Linked DNA regions of Streptomyces sp. SN-593. The protein of the gene in region 1 interacts with the protein of each later gene in a pairwise test. Links are inferred from orthologs where the notes say so. Each region holds a gene or a part of one and is shown in the gene's direction. Other genes may lie near its edges. The genes, in order: RVR_RS25125 and RVR_RS07350.

Region 1 (3,034 bases):
GGCGGTGCGCTCCTTCTCGATCCGGTGCCTGAAGGTCGACCCGGACCGGATCGACGCTCTGTACGCACGTTCGGCCCGGCGCCGCGGTGGCGACGGGACCCCGACAAGCGAGGCGGGTGCACGGTGACGAACGACATCAACGGCATGAACGGCAAGGTGGCCCTGGTGACGGGTGCCGCCGGCGGGATCGGCTCGGAGATCGTCCGGGCGCTGCACGCGCAGGGCGCCACGGTCGGCCTGGTCGACCGCGCCCCGGGCGCCCTGGACGAACTGGTCGCCGACATCGAGGAGTCCGGCGTCCCGGGCGGCGGCCGGCTGCTGGCGCTGCCCGCGGACGTCTCCGACCCGGCCCAGGTCACCGCGCTGGTGGACCTCGCCGAGGCCGAACTCGGCCCGATCGACCACCTGGTGAACGCCGCCGGCGTGCTGCGGCCCGGCCCGGTCGGCAAGCTCACCGAGGAGGACTGGCACGACACGTTCGCGGTCAACGCCACCGGCGTCTTCCTGCTGTGCCGCGCGGTCTCGGCCCGGATGGTGCCGCGCGGCGGCGGCGCGATCGTCACCATCGCGTCCAACGCGGCCCGCACCGCGCGGACCGACATGGCCGCCTACGCCGCGTCCAAGGCCGCCGCGCAGGCGTTCACCAAGTGCCTCGGGCTGGAGCTGGCCCGGCACGGCATCCGGTGCAACGTGGTCGCCCCCGGCTCCACCGACACCCCGATGCTCACCTCGCTGTGGTCCGGCGAGGGCGCCGAGCGGCCCTCCATCGACGGCGTGCTCGACTCCTTCCGCGTCGGCATCCCGACCGGCCGGCTGGCGCTTCCCCGCGACGTGGCCGAGGCGGTGCTCTTCCTGCTGTCGGACCGCGCCGCCCACATCACCCTCCAGGACCTCACGGTCGACGGCGGCGCCACGCTCGGCGTCTGAACCCCCGCGCCACCGGACCCGCCGCGCCGGGCCCCCGGCCGCGGCCGCCGTTCCGCCTCCGCGCACGGCGGCCGCGGCCCCCACCCGTATCGCCGACCCCGCCCAGGAAGGGCCACCCATGGCGAGACCCGTCATCCCCGAGATCACCCCGTACCCCATGCCGTCCCCGGCGGCGCTGCCGGAGAACACCGCGTCCTGGACGCTCGACCCGGACCGCGCGGTGCTGCTCGTGCACGACATGCAGCGGTACTTCCTGCGCCCGATCCCCGAGGGCCGCTCGCTGCGCGCCGACCTGGTGCGCAACTGCGTGGCGCTGCGCGAGGCCGCCGCGGCGGCGGGCGTGCCCGTCCACTACACCGCCCAGCCCGGCGGGATGACGCCCGAGGACCGTGGGCTGCTGATGGACTTCTGGGGTCCGGGCATGGACGCCAACCCCGAACACCGCGCCATCATCGACGAGTTGGAGCCCCGCCCGGACGACACGGTGCTCGTCAAGTGGCGGCCGAGCGCCTACTTCCGCACCCCGCTGCTGGAGTCGCTGCGCGCCTCCGGCCGCGACCAGCTCGTGGTGTGCGGGGTCTACGCCCACGTCGGCATCCTCCAGACGGCCGCGGAGGGCTGCGCGCACGGCATCCGCACCTTCCTGGCCGGCGACGCGGTCGCCGACTTCTCCGCGGCCCACCACCGGATGAGCCTGGAGTACGCCGCGACGCGCTGCGCGATGGTGCTGCCGACCTCGGCGCTGCTGTCCGCCCTGCCCGCCCGCTCGCTGGAAGGCGACCCGGCATGACCGCCCCGACCCCCCAGGCCGCCCCGAGCGACCCGGCCGCCGCCACCCGGCCGGCCGCCCCGGCCGCCGACCCGCGCGCCATGCTCGCCCGGATCACGGCCGGCAACGACGGCGAGCCCTTCGCGCTGCTGCACCGCCCCGAGTCCGGCCGTCCCGGCGCCGGCCCCCTGGTGGACCTGCTGACCGGCCCGATCGGCAGCCACGCCGAACTGGCCGACCTGCCGCTGAACGCGCACACCGCCCCGGGCCGCCACGAGTTACTGGTGCTGATGCCCTTCCGGCAGATCGCCGAGCGCGGCTTCGCGCACGTGGACGACGGCACCCCGATGCAGGCGATCCGGATCGAGCAGCAGTCCTCGCTCCCGCTGGACGACCTGCTCGCCGCGCTCCCCAGCAGCCAGGCGCACCCGATCCAGGTCCGCGACGCCCGCTTCGACCTGGACGACGAGGCGTACGCCGAGACCGCGCGCCGGATCGTCACCGAGGAGATCGGCACCGGCGCCGGCGCGAACTTCGTGCTCAAGCGCACCTACCTCAGCCGGATCGACGGCTGGTCGGTGCCGGCCGCGCTCGCCTACTACGGCCGGCTGCTGCGGCGCACCAGCGGCCAGTACTGGACGTTCCTGGTGCACACCGGCGAGCGCACCCTGGTCGGCGCCAGCCCGGAGCGGCACATCACGCTGCGCCGCGGCACCGCGGTGATGAACCCGATCAGCGGCACCTACCGCTACCCGCCGGGCGGCCCCACGGCCGCCGGGGTGCTGGACTTCCTCGCCGACCGCAAGGAGACCAACGAGCTGTACATGGTGCTCGACGAGGAACTGAAGATGATGAGCCGGGTCTGCGAGCAGGGCGGCCAGGTACTCGGCCCGCGGCTGCGCGAGATGACCCACCTCGCCCACACCGAGTACTTCATCGAGGGCCGCACCTCCCACGACGTGCGGGACATCCTGCGCGAGACGCTGCTCGCGCCCACCGTCACCGGCAGCCCGCTGGAGAGCGCCTGCCGCGCCATCGCCCGGTACGAGCCCGAGGGCCGCGGCTACTACGCGGGCGTGGCCGCCCTGATCGGCAGGGACGCCACGGGCCGCAGGGAGATGGACTCGGCCATCCTCATCCGCACCGCGGACATCGACACGCAGGGCCGGCTGCGGATGAGCGTCGGCGCCACGCTGGTCCGCGACTCCGACCCGGCGGCCGAGGCCGTGGAGACCAGGGCGAAGGCCGCCGGACTGCTGGCCGCGCTGCACGACGGCGCGGCGGAGGGCACCGGGACGCCCGGCGGCACGCCGGCGGGGGAGGACCGGGGCACGGACC
Region 2 (3,090 bases), 4.1 Mb from region 1 along the record:
GTGCGCGGCCACTCCAACGTCCAGGGCGACCGCACCATGGGCATCTTCGAACGCCCCGCGCCGGCCTTCCTCGACGCCCTCCAGGCGGAGTTCGGCTTCGCACCGCCCCGCGAGCACGGCTACGACGTCGTCCGCGCCATCCGCGCCCTGCGCGACGGCACCGCCAAGGTCTTCCTCGCCATGGGCGGCAACTTCGTCGCCGCCTCACCCGACACCGACGTCACCGAGGCGGCCGTCCGCAAGGCCCGGCTGACCGTCCACGTCTCCACCAAGCTCAACCGCTCGCACACGGTCACCGGCGCCCGCGCCCTGATCCTGCCCACCCTCGGCCGCACCGAGAAGGACCGGCAGGCCGGCGGCGACCAGTTCGTCACCGTCGAGGACTCCATGGGCATGGTGCACGCCTCCCACGGCAACCTCGCCCCCGCCTCGCCCCACCTGCTGTCCGAGCCCGCCATCATCAGCCGGCTCGCCCGCGCCGTGCTCGGCCCCCGCCACGCCATTCCCTGGGCCGACTTCGAAGCCGACTACGACCGGGTCCGCGACCGCATCTCCCGCGTCGTGCCCGGCTTCGACGACTTCAACCGCCGCGTGCGCCGCCCCGGCGGCTTCACCCTGCCGCACGGGCCGCGCGACAGCCGCACCTTCCCCACCGCCACCGGCAAGGCCAACTTCACCGCCGCGCCCCTGGAGTACCCCGAGGTCCCCGCCGGACGGCTGCTGCTCCAGACGCTGCGCTCGCACGACCAGTACAACACCACCATCTACGGCCTCGACGACCGCTACCGCGGCATCAAGAACGGCCGCCGCGTCGTCCTCGTCCACCCCGACGACGCCGCCGCGGCCGGGCTCGCCGACGGCGACTACGCCGACCTCGTCGGCGAGTGGACCGACGGCACCGAGCGCCGCGCCGACGGCTTCCGCGTCGTGCACTACCGCACCCCCCGCGGCTGCGCCGCCGCGTACTACCCCGAGACCAACGTGCTCGTCCCGCTCGACCACACCGCCGACACCAGCAACACCCCCGCGTCGAAGTCCGTGGTCATACGGCTCGAACCGCACGGGCCCGGCCGCCCCTGAACCGCCGGCCGGCCCGGAGCCGCCGTCCGGGCACGGGACACCGTCCGGCCCCGAGCCGCCGACGTGGCGGCCGGGCCGCCTTACGGGCGGCCGTCCTCCACCACCACCCGGCCGGGCACGGGGCCCGACCGGCCGCCGGCACCGGCCGGCCCTTACCCTCGACCTGCGCGACCCGCCGCACCGGCCGGCCGCGTCCCCGGCCGCACCAGCGCAGAACGGAGCCGACCCGCATGGGCGAGCAGACCACCACCCGGTTCTCCCCGGAGACCCTGGAACAGTACGCAGGACTCGGCATCGACCTGCCCTCCTTCTTCTCCGCCGGCCCCCTCGGCGGCCGGATGGGCATCCGGATCGTCGAGGCCGCGCCCGAGAAGGTGGTCGGCACCATGCCCGTCGAGGGCAACACGCAGCCGTACGGGCTGCTGCACGGCGGCGCCTCCGCGGTGCTGGCGGAGACCCTCGGGTCGGTCGGGGCGATGCTGCACGGCGGGCCCAACAAGATCGCGGTCGGCGTCGACCTCAACGCGACGCACCACCGCAGCGTGCGCGGCGGCACCGTGACGGGCACGGCCACCCCCGTGCACCGGGGGCGCTCCTCGGCCAGCTACGAGATCGTCATCACCGACGACGCCACCGGCAAGCGGGTGTGCACCGCCCGCCTCACCTGCATGCTGCGCCCTGCCTCCCCCACCCCGCCGCCTCCGGCCGACGCCTGATCCCGTCCGGTCCGGGCACGCCGGGGGCACAGGAAACTGTCATTGTGGGGCGGGGTCGCGGAACCTAACGTCGAGGCATGGCAGCGACATTCTGGGCGCTTGAGCCGGAACCCGGCGTGCGGACCGACCTGGGAGAGCACATGAAGTCCTCGGCATGGACGATCACGGCACCGAGGCCGCAAAGTCCGCAGGCCCCGCAAGGGACGCCGCACGGCTTCGGGGTCACGCTCAGCACCCTGCGGGAGCTGACGGGGATGACGCAGGAGGAGCTCTCCGAGAACTCCGGGCTGAGCGTGCGGGCGATCAGGAACCTGGAGAACGGCCACACCGAGCGGCCCCGCAAGAAGACCTGCGAGCTGCTCGCCGGCGCCATGGACCTCCGCGAGGGGGAGGCCCGGCGGCTGCTGACCGCGGCCGGCTGGGGGCCGCGCACCCGTCCCGTCCTGCTGAGCGAGGTCGGCCGACCGCGATCCGAACTCCCCCCGGCCGAGCACGGGTTGGTGGGACGCCAGGAGGTGCTGGCCGGCATCCGCGCACACCTGGCGGGCGAGGACGGCGGTCACGGCGGCGGGCGCCTCGCCGTCGTCACCGGGGCGCCCGGAGCGGGCAAGACCGCGGTGGTCGCGCACGCCGCCCAGTCGCTGCGCGCGGACTTCCCCGACGGCCAGATCTTCATCGACCTCGACGACTCCGGGCACGAGCCGCTGACCCCGGCGGCCGTCACGCTGCGGATGCTGCGCTCGCTGCGCGGCGGCGAGCCCGGCGCGGCCGGCGAGGAGGGCGCGGCCGCGTTACGGGCCCTGCTCACCGAGCGGCGGGTGCTGACGGTGGTCGACAACGCGGACAGCGAGGCGCAGATCCGCCCGCTGCTCACCGGCTCGCCCGGCAGCGCGGTGCTGGTCGCCGCCCGCCGCCAACTGTGGGCGCTGCCGCAGGCGTACACCGCGCAACTCGACCCGCTCGCCCCGCAGGACGCCGTGCTGGCCCTGGAGAACCTGCTCGGGCGGGACCGCACCGGCAGCGAGCCGTCCGCCATGGGCAGCATCGCCGCCTCCTGCGGGTACCTGCCGCTGGCCCTGCACATCGCCGGACTGTGGATCGCCGCGCGGCCGCACCGGCGGCTGCGGGACATCGCCGACCGGCTGGTGGACGAGAAGGACCGGCTGGACTGCCTGCGGATCGGCGACCTGTCGGTGCGCGCGAGCGTCGCCGCCTACGTGCGCCGGCTCTTCCCCGCCGAGCAGGAGGCCCTGCGCCGGCTGGCGGCGCTGCGCGGCTTCTTCGACGTGGCCGA

The links.
Region 2: the proteins of RVR_RS25125 (region 1) and RVR_RS07350 interact in binary tests that used the Escherichia coli proteins (3 or more experiments, as listed by UniProt). The link is inferred for Streptomyces sp. SN-593 from one-to-one orthologs.

What each region holds. Positions count from the first base shown.
Region 1 is NZ_AP018365.1:5,880,198-5,883,231, forward strand. The notes cover bases 43-2,881. They hold RVR_RS25125 (isochorismatase family protein), read left to right. Parts: upstream 43-1,045; coding sequence 1,046-1,717; downstream 1,718-2,881. Other genes in these bases: RVR_RS25115 (amidohydrolase family protein), read left to right, coding at 43-127; RVR_RS25120 (2,3-dihydro-2,3-dihydroxybenzoate dehydrogenase), read left to right, coding at 145-927; RVR_RS25130 (anthranilate synthase family protein), read left to right, coding at 1,714-2,881. Also shown: more of RVR_RS25115, read left to right, coding at 1-42; more of RVR_RS25130, read left to right, coding at 2,882-3,034. UniProt on the Escherichia coli protein: Involved in the biosynthesis of the siderophore enterobactin (enterochelin), which is a macrocyclic trimeric lactone of N-(2,3-dihydroxybenzoyl)-serine.
Region 2 is NZ_AP018365.1:1,757,810-1,760,899, forward strand. The notes cover bases 159-3,053. They hold RVR_RS07350 (PaaI family thioesterase), read left to right. Parts: upstream 159-1,310; coding sequence 1,311-1,796; downstream 1,797-3,053. Other genes in these bases: RVR_RS07345 (FdhF/YdeP family oxidoreductase), read left to right, coding at 159-1,080; RVR_RS07355 (helix-turn-helix domain-containing protein), read left to right, coding at 1,874-3,053. Outside these bases: more of RVR_RS07345, read left to right, coding at 1-158; more of RVR_RS07355, read left to right, coding at 3,054-3,090. UniProt on the Escherichia coli protein: Required for optimal enterobactin synthesis. Acts as a proofreading enzyme that prevents EntB misacylation by hydrolyzing the thioester bound existing between EntB and wrongly charged molecules.